Regions from separate parts of the Lysobacter sp. BMK333-48F3 genome, predicted to be linked through region 1. Evidence: riboswitches for the same ligand, from Rfam matches in the RefSeq annotation. Region 1 holds a riboswitch; each other region holds the start of a gene.
What was found. A riboswitch is a leader RNA that binds a small molecule or an ion and turns the genes downstream of it on or off. The one in region 1 is predicted to bind cobalamin.
Positions count from the first base shown of each region.

Region 2: another riboswitch for cobalamin. It lies ahead of K4L06_RS11185 (ribonucleoside-diphosphate reductase subunit alpha); the one in region 1 lies ahead of btuB (TonB-dependent vitamin B12 receptor).
Region 3: another riboswitch for cobalamin. It lies ahead of K4L06_RS01675 (TonB-dependent receptor); the one in region 1 lies ahead of btuB (TonB-dependent vitamin B12 receptor).

Region 1 is NZ_JAIHOO010000001.1:2,370,719-2,376,419, reverse strand. It holds gene K4L06_RS10085 (phasin family protein) at 103-516, shown strand; gene bioD (dethiobiotin synthase) at 708-1,469, opposite strand; gene K4L06_RS10075 (GAF domain-containing protein) at 1,542-2,024, shown strand; gene K4L06_RS10070 (TfoX/Sxy family protein) at 2,021-2,467, shown strand; cobalamin riboswitch at 2,610-2,859, shown strand; gene btuB (TonB-dependent vitamin B12 receptor) at 2,981-4,828, shown strand; gene K4L06_RS10060 (hypothetical protein) at 5,265-5,701, opposite strand, start outside.
Region 2 is NZ_JAIHOO010000001.1:2,636,024-2,641,724, forward strand. It holds gene K4L06_RS11180 (ribonucleotide-diphosphate reductase subunit beta) at 1-220, opposite strand, end outside; gene K4L06_RS11185 (ribonucleoside-diphosphate reductase subunit alpha) at 353-2,704, opposite strand; cobalamin riboswitch at 3,120-3,413, opposite strand; gene K4L06_RS11190 (DUF2339 domain-containing protein) at 3,536-5,701, shown strand, end outside.
Region 3 is NZ_JAIHOO010000001.1:434,871-440,571, forward strand. It holds gene K4L06_RS01670 (PepSY domain-containing protein) at 1-26, opposite strand, end outside; gene K4L06_RS01675 (TonB-dependent receptor) at 23-2,158, opposite strand; cobalamin riboswitch at 2,365-2,512, opposite strand; gene cbiB (adenosylcobinamide-phosphate synthase CbiB) at 2,653-3,570, opposite strand; gene K4L06_RS01685 (cobyrinate a,c-diamide synthase) at 3,635-4,927, opposite strand; gene cobO (cob(I)yrinic acid a,c-diamide adenosyltransferase) at 5,044-5,694, opposite strand; gene K4L06_RS01695 (hypothetical protein) at 5,691-5,701, opposite strand, start outside.

The DNA of each region.
Region 1 (5,701 bases):
TCAGACCGCTCATCGGTGCGATGTTGCATCGCAACAAAGCCCTGGCTATGCTGCACCGCACCATCCAGTCGTTCTCCGCCTGGACCACTCAGGAGCTAAGCCATGTACCAGCAGTTCAACGAACAGTTCGCCGCCGCCACGCGCCAGTTCGCGGACACGGCCGCTCAGGTCAACCGTCTGGCCCTCGACAACGCCGAAGCGGTGTTCGGCCTGCAGATCGCCGCGATCGAAGACCGCGTCAACGCGACCTTCGCCTTCTTCGGCGAAGCCGCCGAAGCGCGCGATTTCGACGCCTTCAAGACCCTGTGGCCGAAGGGCGTGCAGATCGCACGCGAGAACGTCGAGCGCGCCGTCAGCACCGGCCAGGAAACCTTCGGCCGCACGCTGAAGACCAACGAAGCCATCGCCGAGCTGGCCAAGTCGCAGATCGAATCGGCCGCCAAGACCACCCAGGCCAACGTCGAGAAGGCCGCCAAGGCCGCGACCAAGGCCAGCGTCGCCCCGGCCGCCAAGTAATTCCGCTCAGGCCGGTTGCGGCCGCCGATTACGCGTCCCTCTCTCTGCGCGCGATCGACGGCCGGCATCGGCAAGCCCAGTCGGAAAACAAAAAACCCGGCAACTTCGGTTGCCGGGTTTTTTGTCGTCTGCGCCGCGCGGCGCCGGCGCAAGCCGCGGGGCGGGCCGCAGCGCGGCTTCGAACGGCGCCGTCAGAACAGCGGCATCAGCCGCTGCGCCAGCGCCTGCGGATCGGGTTGCGGCGCATACGGCAGCCGGCCCCAGCACGGCATCGGCAGGCGCGCGCGCAGGATCTCGAAGTTCTCGTCGGCGCGGGCCATGTCCGGGTCGATGCCGTTGGCGATCCAGCCGATCGCGCGCACCCCGTCGGCCTGCAGCGCGCGCGCGCTGAGTCGGGCGTGGCTGATCGCGCCCAGGCGCAGGCCGACCACCAGCACCACCGGCAGGTCCAGCGCGCGCACCAGGTCGAGCTGGTCCAGCGCGGCGCTGATCGGCGCCGCCCAGCCGCCGACGCCTTCGACCACCACGCAGTCGGCCTGCGCGGCCAGGCGCGCATGCGCGGCGCGGATCGCGTCCAATTCGATGTGCACGCCGGCCTCGGCGGCGGCGATCTCCGGCGCCAGCGGCTGCGGCAGGGCATAGGGATTGACGTCCTCGTAGCGCGGCCGCGGCAGGCTCGCCGCCTGCAGCAGCAACGCGTCCTCGTTGCGCCAGCCGTCCGGCCCCGGCTCGCAGCCGCTGGCGACCGGCTTCATGCCGACCGCACGCAGGCCGCGCGCGCGCAAGGCATGCAGCAGCGCCGCGCTGGCCACCGACTTGCCGATGCCGGTGTCGGTGCCGGTCACGAACAGGCCCGGCGGGCAGGCCGGGCGCGCGCCCGGATCGCCGGCGTCGGCGCGTTTTGCGTCCGTTGGTCGGATGGCGTCGGCGACCGAAGGCTGGTTGTGACTCATCTCGCGCTTTTGTTCCTGCTTCCCGGATCGGCCCATGGTAGTCGCGCAAGACGCCGCTGTTACACTTCCGCGATGTTTACCGCCTCTTCTTTGACCGGCAGCAAGGCCGAGCAATACCAGCAGCTGGCCGCGCAGGCGCGCGGCCTGCTCGACGGCGAACGCGACCGCGTCGCCAACGCCGCCAACCTGTCGGCCCTGATCGCGCACGCCCTGCCCGACCTCAACTGGGTCGGTTTCTATTTCTACGACGGCCGCGAACTGGTGGTCGGTCCGTTCCAGGGCCTGCCGGCCTGCGTGCGCATTCCGCTCGACAAGGGCGTATGCGGCGCGGCGGCGTCGACCCGGCAGACCCAGCGGGTCGCCGACGTGCACGACTTCCCCGGCCACATCGCCTGCGATGCGGCTTCGCGTTCGGAACTGGTGGTGCCGCTGCTGCGCGGCGAGGAGCTGATCGGCGTGTTCGATCTCGACAGTCCGTTGCCGGAACGCTTCGACGCCGACGATCAAGCCGGCCTGGAAGCGATGGCCCGGATCTACCTGGAGTCGCTGGCATGAGCGCGGCGAAGATGCGCAACATCGGTCCCAAGAGCGCCGCCTGGCTGCGCCAGGTCGGCCTGCGCACCCACGAGGACCTGGCCGCGGTCGGCACGGTCGAGGCCTTCATGCGGGTCAAGCGCGCCGGCTTCAAACCGACCCTCAACCTGCTGTACGCGATCGAGGGCGCCCTGCTCGACTGCCACTGGCAGGAGATCAGCGAGGAGCGCCGGCAGGAACTGATCCTGGCCGCCGACGCCGCCACCGCGCTGCTGCCGGCGCCGCGCAACAAGCCGGCCGCCGCGCCGGTGCGCACCACCGTGCACGCCGACGAGGGCGGCTACGAGGCCGGCGCCGGCTTCGCCGCGGCCGGCGAGCGCGACGACGACCACGGCGACGGTTTCGACCGCGACGGCGGCGTCGAAGAGCACGACGAGCGCGCCGAAGACGGCGAGCGCGACTGAGTCGGGGCGGCCGCGGCCGCCTCCATTCGAACGACCGTCCCAGCCCTGCCGCCGCCGATCCGGGGCGATGCCGCCGCGCGGGCAATGGGCCGGGCGGCTCCCCTCGGACAGCCCATTCGGACAGCCCGCCCGCCATCGCGTAGAATCCGCCCCGCTTCGAGGTGACCCCACGGCCGACCGCCGCGGGGTTGAAACGGGAAGCCGGTGACGCGCCCGGGCCGACGGATCTTCCGCTGGCGCCGCGCCCAGTCCGGCACTGCCCCCGCAACGGTAAGCGAGCCAGGTCGCGGCCTGCGCCACTGTGCGATGCACGGGAAGGCGCCGCGACCGGAAGCCGGCACGGCCGGCTTCGCCCGCGAGTCCGGAGACCGGCCTTGAGGCGCCATCGGTTGCGATGCGGAGGGCGTCGCGGCACGGCCGCCGTTCTCGCGCGCCCGTCGTCGCCCGCCTCCTCCCCCGCCGCCTCCTTCGCCGTTTTGACGCGCGCCGACGCGCGCGTCGTGGAGCTTTGCCATGCGTGCCCTGAATCTGTCCTTCGCCATCGCCTGCGCGCTCGCGCTGCCGGCCACCGCCCTCGCCGCGCCCGCGGGCGAGGCCACCGATCTCGACGAGGTCGTGGTCACCGCCAACCGCACCGCGGTCAGCGTCAACGACGCCCTGAGCCCGGTGGAAGTGCTGACCCGCACCGAGATCGAGCGCAGCCAGGCCCGCGACCTCAACGACCTGCTGCGCGGCCGCGCCGGCATCTCGCTGTCCAACCAGGGCGGCGCCGGCAAGCTCAGCACCCTGTTCCTGCGCGGCAGCGAATCCGACCACGTGCTGTTCCTGGTCGACGGCATCCGCATCGGCTCGCCGACCTCCGGCCTGGCCTCGCTGCAGGACCTGCCGCTGGCGCTGATCGACCGGATCGAAATCGTCCGCGGCCCGCGCTCGAGCCTGTACGGCGCCGACGCCATCGGCGGCGTGATCCAGGTGTTCACCCGCCGCGAGCAGCAGGGCTTCGCTCCGCGCGTCCACGTCGGCGGCGGCAGCAACGGCGCGATCGAGTTCGGCAGCGGCTTCGGCGGCCGCAGCGGCCGCGGCTGGTTCGGCGCCGACTACAGCTTCCGCAAGACCCAGGGCATCGACGCCTGCCGCGGCGCCGGTTTCCCGGTGTTCGCCGGCTGCTTCACCGACGAACCGGACCGCGACGGCTACGAAAGCCACGCGCTGTCGCTGCGCGGCGGCATCGATCTCAACGAGCAGTGGAGCATCGAAGGCCAGGCCCTGCGCGCCGAAGGCCGGAACGACTACGACGGCAGCTTCGTCAACTACTCCGAGACTGTGCAGCAGGTGATCGGCGGCAAGCTCCGCTGGCGCCCGAGCGAGACCGTCAACGTGCAGCTGGTCGCCGGCCGCAACGTCGACAGTTCGGATAATTTCCTCGGCTCGCTGCCGATGGGCTTCTTCAGCACCGACCGCGACAGCGCCAGCTTGCAGGCCGACTTCACCGTCGCCGACGGCCACGTGCTGACCGCCGGCTTCGATTGGCTGCGCGACCGCGTAGACAGCGACACCATCTACGACGAGGCCGAGCGCGACAACAAGGCCGGCTTCGTCCAGTACCAGGGCCGCTTCGGTGCCCACTCCTTCGAAGCCAGCCTGCGCCGCGACGACAACGAACAGTTCGGCGGCCACACCACCGGCGGCGCCGCCTGGGGTCTGGACTTCGCCGAGAACTGGCGCGTCACCGTCGGCTACGGCACCGCGTTCAAGGCGCCGACCTTCAACGAGCTGTACTACCCGTTCTTCGGCAACGCCCAGCTCAAGCCGGAAGAGTCCAAGACCTGGGAAGTCGGCCTGGCCTACCGCGGCGACAACTTCAGCGCGCGGATCGACGGCTTCGACACCCGCGCCGACGACCTGATCACCTTCGACGCGGCGATCAACCTGCCCAACAACATCGAACGCGCGCGCATGCGCGGCGCCGAGATCGGCATCGACACCGAATTCGCCGGCTGGACCCTGGCTGCCAGCGCCAGCTTCCTCGACACCGAGAACCGTCGCGGCTTCAACCGCGGCAACGATCTGCCGCGCCGCGCCAAGCACAGCGGCCGCATCGACCTGGACCGCGCCTTCGGCAAGTTCCGCGTCGGCGCCACCGCGGTCGGCTACGGTTCGCGCTACGACGACGCCGCCAACAGCACCCGCCTGGGCGGCTACGGCACCTTCGACCTGCGCGCCGAGTACGCCTTCACTCCGGCGCTGAGCCTGCAGGCGCGCGTGGCCAACGTGTTCGACCGCGAGTACGAGACCGTGTCGTACTACAACCAGCCCGGCCGCGAGTGGTTCCTGACCCTGCGCTACGCGCCGGCCAACTGAGGCCGATTCGCCGCGGCTTGTCCGCCGCCCTCATCCGCCCCTTCGGGCACCTTCTCCCGCAAGCGGGAGAAGGGAAGGACTGCGGCGGCGGCGTTGAAGTCCGATCGAACCCTCAAAGCCCCTCTCCCGCATGCGGGAGAGGGGTTGGGGTGAGGGCAACTGGCCGCCGTTACCGCTCCCGTCCCGAAAGTTCACGCCGAACGCCATGCGTTCGGGCCGGGGAGCGAATCCTCAATCGCCGCGCGCCAGTGCGGCCACGCGCCCTCATCCGCCCCTTCGGGGCACCTTCTCCCGCAAGCGGGAGAAGGGAACGACTGCGCCATCGTCGCAAAACCTGATCGAATCTGATCGAACCGTCTAAGCCCCTCTCCCGCGTGCGGGAGAGGGGTTGGGGTGAGGGAAACCTGGCCGCCGCTACCCCTCCCGTTCCGACAGCTCACGTCGGCCGCAACGAACACTGCACCCACGAGCGCCCGGCCACGTCGGCGACCACGCCCATCACGCCGTGCCGCCAGCGGCCGTCTTCCGGCCCGCCGATCAGCGCGCGGTGCACCGGCACCGTGTTCTCGTCGCCGCAGCGCTGCAGGCGCGCACCGGCTTCGGCATCGTCGCGGAACACCGCCTTGGCGATCACGAACCAGCTCAAGGCCAGCGGCTGGCCCTGCGCCGACAACACCAGGCTCAGACCGCTGGGGCGCGGCAGTTCCGCGCCCGACAGCAGCAGGTCGAGCTGGCGCATCAGCGGCCCCGCGTCGCCGAGCGCGGCCTGGGCCATCGCCGCCAGGCGCTGCCGGTCGAGTTCGTGCGCACGGGCATAGAACTCGGTAGCGCCGTCGGGATTGACCCCGCACAGCCGCCACACCAGCAGCGGCG
Region 2 (5,701 bases), 270 kb from region 1:
CGCCGGTGGCGAAGAACGCGACCAGGCGTTCGACCAGGTGCCGCTCGGCCGGGCCGAACTTGTGCTTGAGGTCGTTGACGTCCTGCGAGAAATCGACTTCCTCGACGGTCCAAGTGTTGCGGATCGCGTCGCGGTACATCTCGTAGAAATGCGGATAGCGCATCGGCCGCAGGGTGAGATCGAAGCCGGGATCGAGCAGGCGGGGCGGAGCGATGGACATGGTGGTTCCTTGATGCTTTTCCCTTCTCCCGCGCGCGGGAGAAGGGGCCCGAAGGGCGGATGAGGGCGGTGCGGGCGCGCGGCCCTCACCCCAACCCCTCTCCCGCATGCGGGAGAGGGGCTTTGCGGCGCGTTACTGGCAGGCTTCGCAGGCTTCCGGGTTTTCCAGCGAGCAGGCGATGGCCTCGCTGGGCGTGTATTCCGGCTTGGGCGCGGCCGCAGCGGCCGGGGCGCTGACCGTGGTCTTGGCGATCTTGGTCGCCGGGCGCGAGCGCAGGTAGTAGGTGGTTTTCAGGCCCTTCTTCCAGGCGTACATGTACATCGAGCTGAGCTGGCCGATGTTCGGGCTTTCGATGAACAGGTTGAGCGACTGGCTCTGGTCGATGTAGGCGCCGCGGTCGGCGGCCATGTCGATCAGCGAGCGCATCGGCAGCTCCCAGGCGGTGCGGTAGACCTGGCGCAGCGATTCGGGGATCTCGTTCACCGCCTGGATCGAGCCTTCGGCCATCTTGATCCGGTCGCGCATGTCCGCGGTCCACAGGCCCAGGCGCTTGAGCTCTTCGACCAGGTACTTGTTGACCACCAAGAAGTCGCCGGACAGGGTCTCGCGCTTGAATAGGTTCGACACCTGCGGCTCGATGCATTCGTAGCAGCCGGCGATCGAGGCGATGGTCGCGGTCGGGGCGATCGCGATCAACAGCGAATTGCGCAGGCCGTGTTCGGCGATGCGCTTGCGCAGCGCATCCCAGCGCTCGGGCTGCGAAGGCGTCACGCCCCAGGCTTCGAACTGCAGCTCGCCGATCGAGGCGCGGGTGTCGGCGAAGGCCGGGTGCCGGCCGTGCTCCATCGCCAGCTCGTTCGACGCCGACAGGGCGTGGAAATAGATCGCCTCGGCGATCTCCTGGGCGAGCTTGCGCGCCGGTTCCGAGTCGAACGGCAGGCGCAGCTTGAAGAACACGTCCTGCAGGCCCATCGAGCCCAGGCCGACCGGGCGCCACTTGAGGTTGGCGCGGCGCGCGGTCTCGATCGGGTAGAAGTTCAGGTCGATGACGCGGTCGAGCTGGCGCACGGCCAGGCGCACGGTCTCGGCCAGCTTGTCGAAGTCGAACGCGCCCTTGCCGTCCTCGTACATCTCGACGTGGTGCGAGAGATTGATCGAGCCCAGGTTGCACACCGCGGTCTCGTCCTGCGAGGTGACCTCGAGGATCTCGGTGCACAGATTCGACAGGTGGATGACGTTGCCGTCGCGCAGGGTCTGGTTGGACGCGCGGTTGGACTTGTCCTTGAAGTTCATCCAGCCGTTGCCGGTCTGCGCCAGGGTGCGCATCATCCGGCCGTAGATGTCGCGCGCCTTGACCTTCTTGGTCGCCAGGCCGGCGGCTTCGGCGGCGTGGTAGGCGCGCTCGAAGGCCTCGCCCCACAGGTCGGTCAGCTGCGGCACCTTGGCCGGGTCGAACAGCGACCAATCGCCGTCGGCTTCGACCCGGCGCATGAATTCGTCCGGAATCCAGTTGGCCAGGTTGAGGTTATGGGTGCGGCGCGCTTCGTCGCCGGTGTTGTCGCGCAGTTCGAGGAATTCCTCGACGTCGGCGTGCCAGGGCTCCAGATACACGCAGGCCGCGCCCTTGCGCTTGCCGCCCTGGTTGACCGCGGCGACCGAGGCGTCGAGGGTCTTCAGCCACGGCACGATGCCGTTGGACAGGCCGTTGGTCGAGCGGATCAGCGAGCCGCGCGAACGGATCCGGGTATAGCTCAGGCCGATGCCGCCGCTGAACTTGCTCAGCTTGGCCACGTCCATGTAGCGCTTGTAGATCGCTTCCAGCGAATCGTCCGGCGAGTCCAGCAGGAAGCAGCTCGACAGCTGCTCGTGGGTGGTGCCGGCGTTGAACAGGGTCGGCGAGGACGGGATGTAGTCGAGCTGGGCCATGCGCCGGTACAGCGCCAGGGCGTCGCCGACGTCCTCGCTGAGCGCGCAGGCGATGCGCAGGAAGAACTGCTGCGGGGTTTCGATCACGGTGCGCGCGGTCGGGTGGCGCAGCAGGTAGCGATCGTAGAGGGTGCGCAGGCCGAAGTAGTCGAAGCGGGCGTCCAGGCCGCGGTCGATCGCGTCGTTGAGCTTGCGCGCATGGGCCTGGACGAATTCGAGCAGGCGCTGGTTGATCAGGCCGAGTTCGTGGCCGCGCTGGATCGACTGCGAGAAAGCGTGGATCTCGACTCCGGCGACTTCCTTCTCGATCACCCCGGCCAGCAGGCGCGCGGCGAGGCGGCCGTACTCGGGCTCCTCGGCGGTCAGCAGGGCGGCGGTGCGGATCGACAGTTCGTCGAGTTCGCGGGTGGTCGCGCCGTCGTACAGGCCGGAGATGGTGCGGGTGGCCACGCGCATCGGATCGACCGAGTACAGGCCTTCGCCGCAGCGGGTCACCGCGCGCACGATCTTGTTCAGGTCGACCGGTTCGCGGCGGCCGCTGCGCTTGGTCACGCTCATGGTGAGGTTGGCCGCGGGCGGCGTCAGGGCGAAGCCGGGCGCGGCGGAGGCGTCCTGGCGGGGCGGGGCGGCGCCGGCGGGGGCGGCGGCGACGGAAGGATCGGTGGCGAGCGTGGTCATGGGCGTCTCCGGGGCATGGGCGCACGGGTCGCCGTCCTTCCCGCGAAGGACGGCGTGCGGAGAGTGCGGACGCGCCATCGCGACGGGCCGCGCGCGCGGCGTCGCCGATGGCACGGCCGTGCCCCCGCGGGCGCGGAAACTCGGGAGCGTGCTGGCAGGGTGTCGCACGCGCCGAGACGGGCGCGGCCCGTTCCGCGCATGGCGCCGAAACGGACGGACGCGACGGCGACGAGGCCCTCGCGTTGCGACACCGGCCGTCTTCCCCCGAAGACTCCTGGGCCGGTACCGCGCGGTGTGCAGGCGCGCGGCTGTCGGCAGGTCTTCGGGCTCGGGACTTCAGAGCGAGAAAGAGCGCAGAGACATGAGAGTGAGAGCGGGGCGCCGCTCGTTCGCTGCTCAGGTCTCTGCGCTCTCGGCTCGTTCCTCCTACTAAGGCCGCTTCCCAGGCGCTCCGCCCAGTGCCATGACCCGTTCGTTTCCCATACCGCTGCGGGGCAGCGCCGGCTTCGGGCGGCGTCCAACGCCTTGCCCCTACCGGCTTCCCTTTTCAGCCGATCTCGCGACCGGCACCGACGGGCACAACATAGTGTGGTTCGCGCGATCCGTCAACGCGATATATGGTGAGGCAGTGAGATGCGAAGAGAGTCAAGCCCCTTAATCGCCAAGCCCGGCATGGTGTAACGTGCGCGCCATAAGGACCGGGAAAGCGTGATGGAATCACTACTCGTGTTGCTGGCGCTGGCGGTGCTGCTGGTGCCGGTGTTGCTCGTGGTCGCCCTGGTCCAGATCGCCGGGCTGAAGTCGCGGGTGAGCGAACTGGAGCGCGCGCTGGCCGGCCTGCGCAGCCAGGCCGAGACGCGCGAACCGACCCTGGCCGAACGCATGGCGGGCGAAGCGCCGCCGCGGCCGGTCCCGGCCGTCGCGCCGCCAGCGGTCGTCGCGGCCCAGGACGATCCGGCGTCCGCATCGCCTGTGCCGCCGCCGTTGCCGTCGGCCCCGCCGGTGGCCGCGCGCGCCGCGCCGCCGCCCTTGCCGCCGCGCCCGGCCGCGCCGCGCGCGCCGCGCGCGCCGGCCGCACCGCCGCCGCCGGATGTGTTCACCCTCGGCCTGCGCTGGCTGCGGCGCTGGTTCAGCGAAGGCAACGTGCCGGTCAAGGTCGGCGTGCTGGTGTTGTTCGCCGGCGTCGCCGCCTTGCTGAAGTACGCCAGCGACCAGGGCTGGATGCGCCTGCCGATGGAGTTGCGCCTGAGCGGCGTGGCCCTGGCGGCGATGGCCGGCCTGGTGTTCGGCTGGCGCCAGCGCGAACGCAAGCGCGCGTTCGCCTTGAGCCTGCAGGGCGGCGCGATCGGCGTGCTGCTGCTGGTGGTGTTCGCCGCGTTCAAGCTGTACGGGATGATCCCGGCCGCGGCCGCGTTCGGACTCAGCGTGGCCCTGGTGGCCGGCGCCGGGGTGCTGGCGGTGCGGCAGAACGCGTTGGCGCTGGCGGTGTTCGCGATCCTGGCCGGCTTCCTCGCGCCGATCTGGCTGTCGACCGGCTCGGGCAACCACGTCGCCCTGTTCGGCTATTACGCCGTGCTCAACGCCGGCATCTTCGCCATCGCCTGGTGGCGGCCGTGGCGGGCGCTGAACCTGCTCGGCTTCGCCTTCACCTGGGGCATCGGCACGCTGTGGGGCGTGCTGCGCTACCGCGCCGAGCACTTCGCCAGCACCGAACCGTTCCTGCTGCTGTTCTTCGCCTTCTATCTGCTGATCCCGGTGCTGTACGCGCGCCGCCGCGCCGCCGGCCGGCGCGACCTGATCGACGGCTGCCTGGTGTTCGGCACGCCGTTGATCGCGTTCTCGCTGCAAGCGGGTTTGCTGGAGGGCGAGCGCATGCCGCTGGCGTTCTGCGCGCTGGGCCTGGGCGCGCTGTACGCGCTGCTGGCCGCGGCGCTGCGCCGCGATGCGCGCTTCGTCGGTCTGGCCACGCCCTATGCCTTGCTCGCGGTGGGCTTTGCGACCCTGGCGATCCCCTTGGCCCTGGCGGCCGAAGCCACCGCCTGCGTGTTCGCCCTGGAAGGCGCGGCCCTGGTCTGGCTGGGCCTGCGCCAGCACCGCCTGCTGCCGCAGCTGACCGGCGCCGGCCTGCAACTGGCGGCCGCCTTCGCGTTCGCGATCGGCGCCAGCGATGCGGTGTGGGACGCGCAGCGGCCGCTGCTCAACGCCAGCTTCGCCGGCGCGCTGCTGATCGCCGTCGCCGGTTTCGCCAGCGCCTGGAGCCATCGCCGCAGCGACGCGCCGCGACTGGCCCTGCCGTATTACGTCTGGGGCCTGGCCTGGTGGCTGGGCGCGGTCGGCAGCGAGATCGCCGAGTTTGTGATTGCGCGCGAACGCGTCGATGCGGTGCTGATGCTGGTCGCCGCGACCGGCCTGGCCGCGGCCGAGGTGTTCCGCCGCCACGATTGGCGCGCGCTGTCGGCGACCGCGACCTTGGCCCTGCTCGCGGCGGTGCCGCTGGTGTTCGCCCAGGTCGAAGCGCACGGGCAGCCGTTCGCCGCACTGGGCTGGCTGGCCTGGGCGGTGTATGCGCTGTGCGGCGCGCGTAGCCTGGCCGCGCTGCGCGAGCGCGCCGGACCGGAACTCGGTTTCGCCCATGCCGGCTGGCTGTGGGCCTGGACCTTGGCGATCGGCATCGGCCTGCACCGCTGGCTGCGGCCCGACGGCCGCACGGTGCCGGTCGACGAGGTCTACGGCAGTGGCTGGAGCGCCGCGGCGGTGTTGTTGCCGGTGCTGGCGAGCGCGGCCCTGCTGTTGTGGCGTCCGCGCGCGATCGGCTGGCCGGTGGCGGCGCAGTTGCCGCGTTGGCGCGCGCCGGCGCTGGCCTCGTTCCTGTTGGCG
Region 3 (5,701 bases), 1.9 Mb from region 1:
TGCAACTGGCGCTTGAGTGCGTTCAAAAACGCTGCGCCCATTCCAGCTCGAACTCGCGTCCCGGGCCGAGCAGGGCCTGCGAGCGGCCGGAGCCAACGTACAGCGCGTCGCCGAGGTTGCGCGCGCGCAGAGTCAATCGACTGCCGACGCGCGCACGCCAGGACAGCTGTGCGTCGGCGACGGTATAGCCGTCGATGCGCGAGCTGTTGGCGTTGTCGTTGTAGCGATGTCCAACTCGGCGCAAGCCCAGCGAGGCGTTCCAGGCCTCGATCGGATCGAAGCCCAGCCACAGGTTGAATACCCGCTCCGGGGTGTTCGCCGGAGTCCGGCCGTCGCGCGAAACCAGACGGCCGGCGACGACTTCGCTGAAATCGTCGAAACGCGCGTCCAGCAGCGCGGCATTGGCGTCGATCCGCCAGCGCGGCGACAACGCATAGCCCAGGCCGAGCTCCAGCCCGCGCGAACTGCGCTGGCCGATCTGCTGGACCCGGTTCGGGTCCTCTTCGTCGCGGCTGAGCAGGTTGCGCTTCTCGATCCGGTACGCGGCCAGCGTCCAATCGCCGCGGCCGCCGGCGAAACTCTGCTTCAGGCCCAGCTCGATCTGCCGCGCCGGGGTCAGCGACCAGTCCTTCTGCGCCAGCGGCAGGGTCACCAGCCCGGAAATCGGATCGATGCCCTTGCTGGTCTGCGCGTACAGCGAGGTGCGCTGGTCGAGCGCGAACACCGCACCCAGGCGCCAGGCGGTGAAATCGAACCGTACGCCGAAGCCGGTACCGGTCAGCAGCTCCTTGCGCTGCAGTTCGATGCGCTCGCGGCGCAGGCCGCCGACCAGGGTCCAGCGCGGCCACAGCTCGACGCTGTGTTCCAGGTACAGCGCGCGCTGGCGGGTGATGGTGCCGAAACGCGGCTGGGTGCCGGCCAGGTTGACGAAGCCGCCCGGGGCGAAATCGAACGCCGGCACGGTGTCGCGGCCGCCGTAGGGGCCGTTGTTGCTGTGGGTGAAACGCACCCGCGCGCCTTCCACACCCAGGTTCAGGCGCTGCGCTCGGCCCCACAGCTCGCCCGCGGCGAGCAGGTCGAAACGCTGGCCCCATTGTTCCTGGTCGTGGCCGATCTCGATGAAGTCGCTGCGTACGACCAGGTTCTTGCGCGGATCGAAGGCGTAGCTTTCGGCGTTGCGCCAGCGCCGGTCGATCGCGACATGGTAGGTCTCGGCGACCAGTTGGGCGCGTTCGCCGAGGGCGTAGTCGAAGCGCAGCCGCGCCAGGCCGTCGTCGTAGCGGATATGGCTGTCGGCGACGTCGTAGTTGCGCTCGCGCAGGCGACGGTCGAGGCGGCCGTCGGCCAGCGGCGTGCCGAAGTAGCGCGGATCGTGGCGGCGCCCGCCGTCGTACTTCAGCGTCGCGGTCAGGCGCGGGCTCAGGTCCCAGGCCAGGGCGCCGGAGAAGCCGTAGCGTTCGTAGCCGGCGCGGTCGATCTCGCCGTTGCCGCCGGCGCCGGTCAGGTCGGCGCGCCAGCGCACGCGCTCGCCCACGCCCTGCCCCGCGCCGAGGCCGAAGCGGTAACCGTCCCAGCTCGACATCGCCAGCATCGCCTCGCGCCGCGGCGCGCTTTGCAGGGCGCGCGGCACGTAGTGCACCACGCCGCCGACGCTGCTGTCGCCGAACAGCACCGAGGCCGGGCCGCGCAACACTTCGATCCGATCGAGCTGCCAGGTGTCGCCGGGAAAGCTCAGCGTGCCGGAGGCGACGAACACCCGGGTGCCGTCGTAGACCTGTGCCACCGAACCGTGACCGGAGAAACCGCGCAGGCTCAGCGAAGAATTTCCGTTGCCGGGCGCGCCCATCGGCACCACCCCGGCGGCGCGCGCCAGCGCGCGTTGCGGCGTATCGTCGCCGCGTTCGCGCAGGGTTTCGCCGTCGAGAATCTCGACCGCGGCGGGCAACTCGCGCAGGCTCAGGCCGAGCCGGCTGCCGGCCTCGGCGACGCGCTCCAGCGGCGACTGCGCGCGCACCTGCACCGCGTCGAGGGTGGTGGAATCGTCGGCGCAGGCGGCCTGCGCGAACGCCAGGCCGGCCAGGGCCAGGCCGAGGCGGCGCAACGCGGGAGCATGGCGGCTGAAGCGGCGGGTACTGCGATGGGAAGTTCGGACGGACAAGCGGGCGGTCTCCGGTGCTGGCGCACGGGATGCCTGCAGATCCGGAGCGGCCGGCGCCGGCGCGCCGCTGTGCCGCGACGCGTCCACGCACGAACCCGGCCCGCGCGCGTACGCAGCGGCCGGGGCCGGGCGCGACGCGATCGGGATTCGACTCCAGTCCCGCGCCCGCACCCCGGAGCGCATGTTCGACTGATCGCCGCAGGGTCGGTCTTCTGGCTCGCCGTCGACCTCCTCCGCCGGCCTTCCCGGTCGCGGCGACCAGTGGCATGTGGGCGGATTCGTCAGGCTTACAGCAGCGGGGGCTGCGCCGGAATGGCCGGGCCGCATCGCGGCGCCGGCGTCACCGGACTTCCCTTCGGCCTTGCGGCCGATGCCGCGCGATGGCTTGCGCGGCGAACCCTGTGGACGGCGCGAGCTTAGGCGAGCGCTGAAGGCGCCGCAACTGCACAGCGCGGTATGGCGCGAAGCTCGCGCCGCGCGGCCGACGCGGCGCGTCACAGCGCGCGCCAGGCCCATGCGCCGAACGCGATCGCCGCCAACCACAGCAACACGCCGCGCCCGACCAGGCGCTGCGCGCGTTCGACCGAGCCCGCATCCGGCGGCTCGCCTTCGCCCAGCGATGGCCGCGGTTCCCACACGCCGTGATACGGCGCGGCGCCGCCCAGGCGAACGCGCAGGGCGCCGGCACCGGCGGCCATCACCGGGCCGGCGTTGGGGCTGTCCCAGTGCGCCGCCTGCGTGCGCCAGCAGCGCCACGCCGCGGCGGTGTCGCCGAGCGCGGCATAGGTGATCGCGGTCAGTCGCGCCGGCACCCAGTTCAGCACGTCGTCGATACGCGCCGCGGCCCAGCCGAAGCGTTGGTAGCGCGGGGTGCGATAGCCCCACATCGCATCCAGGGTATTGGCCAGGCGATAGCCGACCGCGCCGGCCGGGCCGAGCAGGACGAACCAGAACAGCGCGCCGAACACCGCGTCGTTGCCGTTTTCCAGCACCGACTCGGTCGCCGCCGCGGCCACGCGCTCGGCATCCAGCGCGGCGGTGTCGCGGCTGACGATGCGCGACACCGCGGCCCGCGCCGCTTCCAGGTCGCCGTCGCGCAAGGCGCAGGCCACCGGTATCGCGTGTTCGTCGAGGCTGCGCAAGCCGATGCACAGATACAGTGCGACCGCGCCGAACAGCACCTGGGCCCAGGCCGACCACGCGGCCAGCGCCAGTTGCACGTAAGCCGTCGCCGCGACGATGGGAACCACCGCCAGCACCCAGGCCAGCACGCCGCGCAGGCGCCCGTCGGCGTGCGCCTGGGTTTCGATCGCCCGCGCCAATCGGCCGAAACCGACCAGCGGATGTGCGCGCCGCGGTTCGCCGAGCGCGGCGTCGAGCATTACCCCGGCGAACAGGGTCAGCACCAGCAACGCGGCGCTCATGACGACAGGCTCATGACGGCGGGCTCATGGCAGAGCATTCATGGCAGGGCATTCAAGGCAAGAACAGACGCACCGCCGCGTCGGGATTGGAAGGGAAATAGAAGTGCACGAAGCTGGCGTTGAGCCGGCGGTCGCGGTACAGCGCCTCGCGGCTGGGGCCGCCGTTGGGGTTGTGCGAATGCGCGATCGGCGCAGCGGCTATCTCGGCGCGCGCGTAGTGGAAGGTGTGGCCGCGCAGTTCGCCCTCGGGCAGCGCGACCGATTGCAGCCCCAGCGCGGCCAGCTTCGGCTGCAACGCGGCGTGGCCCGGCAGCAGGCCGGCCATCTCGCCCTGGGCGCCGTCGCGGTCGCTGAGCCGGTCCAGCGCGTACAGCAGGCCGCCGCATTCGGCCAGGATCGGCGTGCCGGCGTCGCGGCGCGCGCGCAGCTCCGCGCCCAGGTCGGTGCGCGCCGACAAAGCCGGCAAATGCAGTTCCGGGTACCCACCCGGCAGCCATACCGCGTCGCAGGAAGGCAGCGCATCGCCCGCCAGCGGCGAAAAAAACGCCAGTTCGGCACCGGCTTCGCGCAGCAAATCGAGGTTGGCCGGATACAGGAAGCAGAACGCGGCATCGCGGGCGATCGCGATGGTCTTGCCGCGCAACGCCGGCGGCACCGGCGGCACCGGCGGCGGCGCGCTCGCGGCGAACTCGACCGGCGGCGGCAGTTCGGCGTCGGCGTGTCGGCCCCAGGCGTCGGCGAGCGCGTCCAGACGCGCATCCAGATCGCCGAGTTCGCCCGCCGCCACCAGGCCCAGGTGCCGTTCCGGCAAGGCCATCGCCGGATCGCGCGGCAAGGCGCCGAGCCAGCGCAGCGACTCCGGCAGGCTCTCGCGCAACAGCCGCGCGTGATACTCGCTGCCGATCCGGTTGGCGGCGACGCCGTACACGCGCACGTCGTCGCGGTAGCGCGCCAGGCCGGTGGCGAGCGCGCCGAAGGTCTGCGCCATCGACGAGCCGTCGATCACCGCCAGCACCGGCACGCCGAGCGCGACCGCCAGGTCGGCGCTGGACGGCTTGCCGTCGAACAGTCCCATCACCCCTTCGATCAGGATCAGGTCGGCCTCGCCGGCCGCCCGATGCAGGCGCGCGCGCACCTCGGCCTCGCCGCACATCCACAGATCGAGTTGATAGGCCGGATAACCGCTGGCCGGCTGCCCGCTGGCGCGCTCGAGCACCATCGGGTCGAGAAAATCCGGCCCGGTCTTGAATACCCGCACCCGCCGCCCCTGCCGCGCGTGCCAGCGCGCGATCGCCGCGGTGACGCTGGTCTTGCCCTGGCCGGAGGCGGGGGCGGACACGAGCAGGGCCGGACAGGAAGCGGGATTCGGGACTCGGGACTCGGGAGCTGTAACGGCAGGGTTCGCGGTTGCTTCAAGCGCGACGGCGATTCCCGATTCCCGATTCCCGTTTCCCGCAGTGCTCACAGCTCGATCCCCTTCTGCGCCTTGATCCCCGCCTTGAACGCATGCTTGACCATGCGCATCTCGGTGACCGTGTCGGCGGCCTCGACCAGCGCGTCGGGCGCGCCGCGGCCGGTGATCACCACGTGCTGGCGCTCGGGCCGGGCCGCGGTCGCGGCCAGCACGTCGTCGAGGGCGATGTAGCGGTGCGCCAGGGCGATATTGAGTTCGTCGAGCAGGACGAAGTCGTAATCCGGGTCGGCCAGCATCCGCGCCGCCACCGCCCAGGCCGCCTGCGCGGCGGCGATGTCGCGCTGCTTGTCCTGGGTCTCCCAGGTGAAGCCCTCGCCCATCACGTGATAGTCCAGTTCCTCGAACTTGCGGAAGAACGCTTCCTCGCCGGTCGAGAAACTGCCCTTGATGAACTGCACCACGCCGCAGCGCAGGCCGTGGCCGAGCGAGCGCGCCAGCATGCCGAAGCCGGACGAGCTCTTGCCCTTGCCGTTGCCGGTGTTGACCACCAGCACGCCGCGCTCGACCGTGGCGCGGGCGATCTTGCGGTCGATCAGTTCCTTCTTGCGCTGCATGCGCTCGCGATGGCGCTCCTCGGTGGTCGCGGCATAGCCGGCGCGCGATTCCGCAGCGTCGTCGGCAGGCCCGTGCGCGCTCATGCCGCCG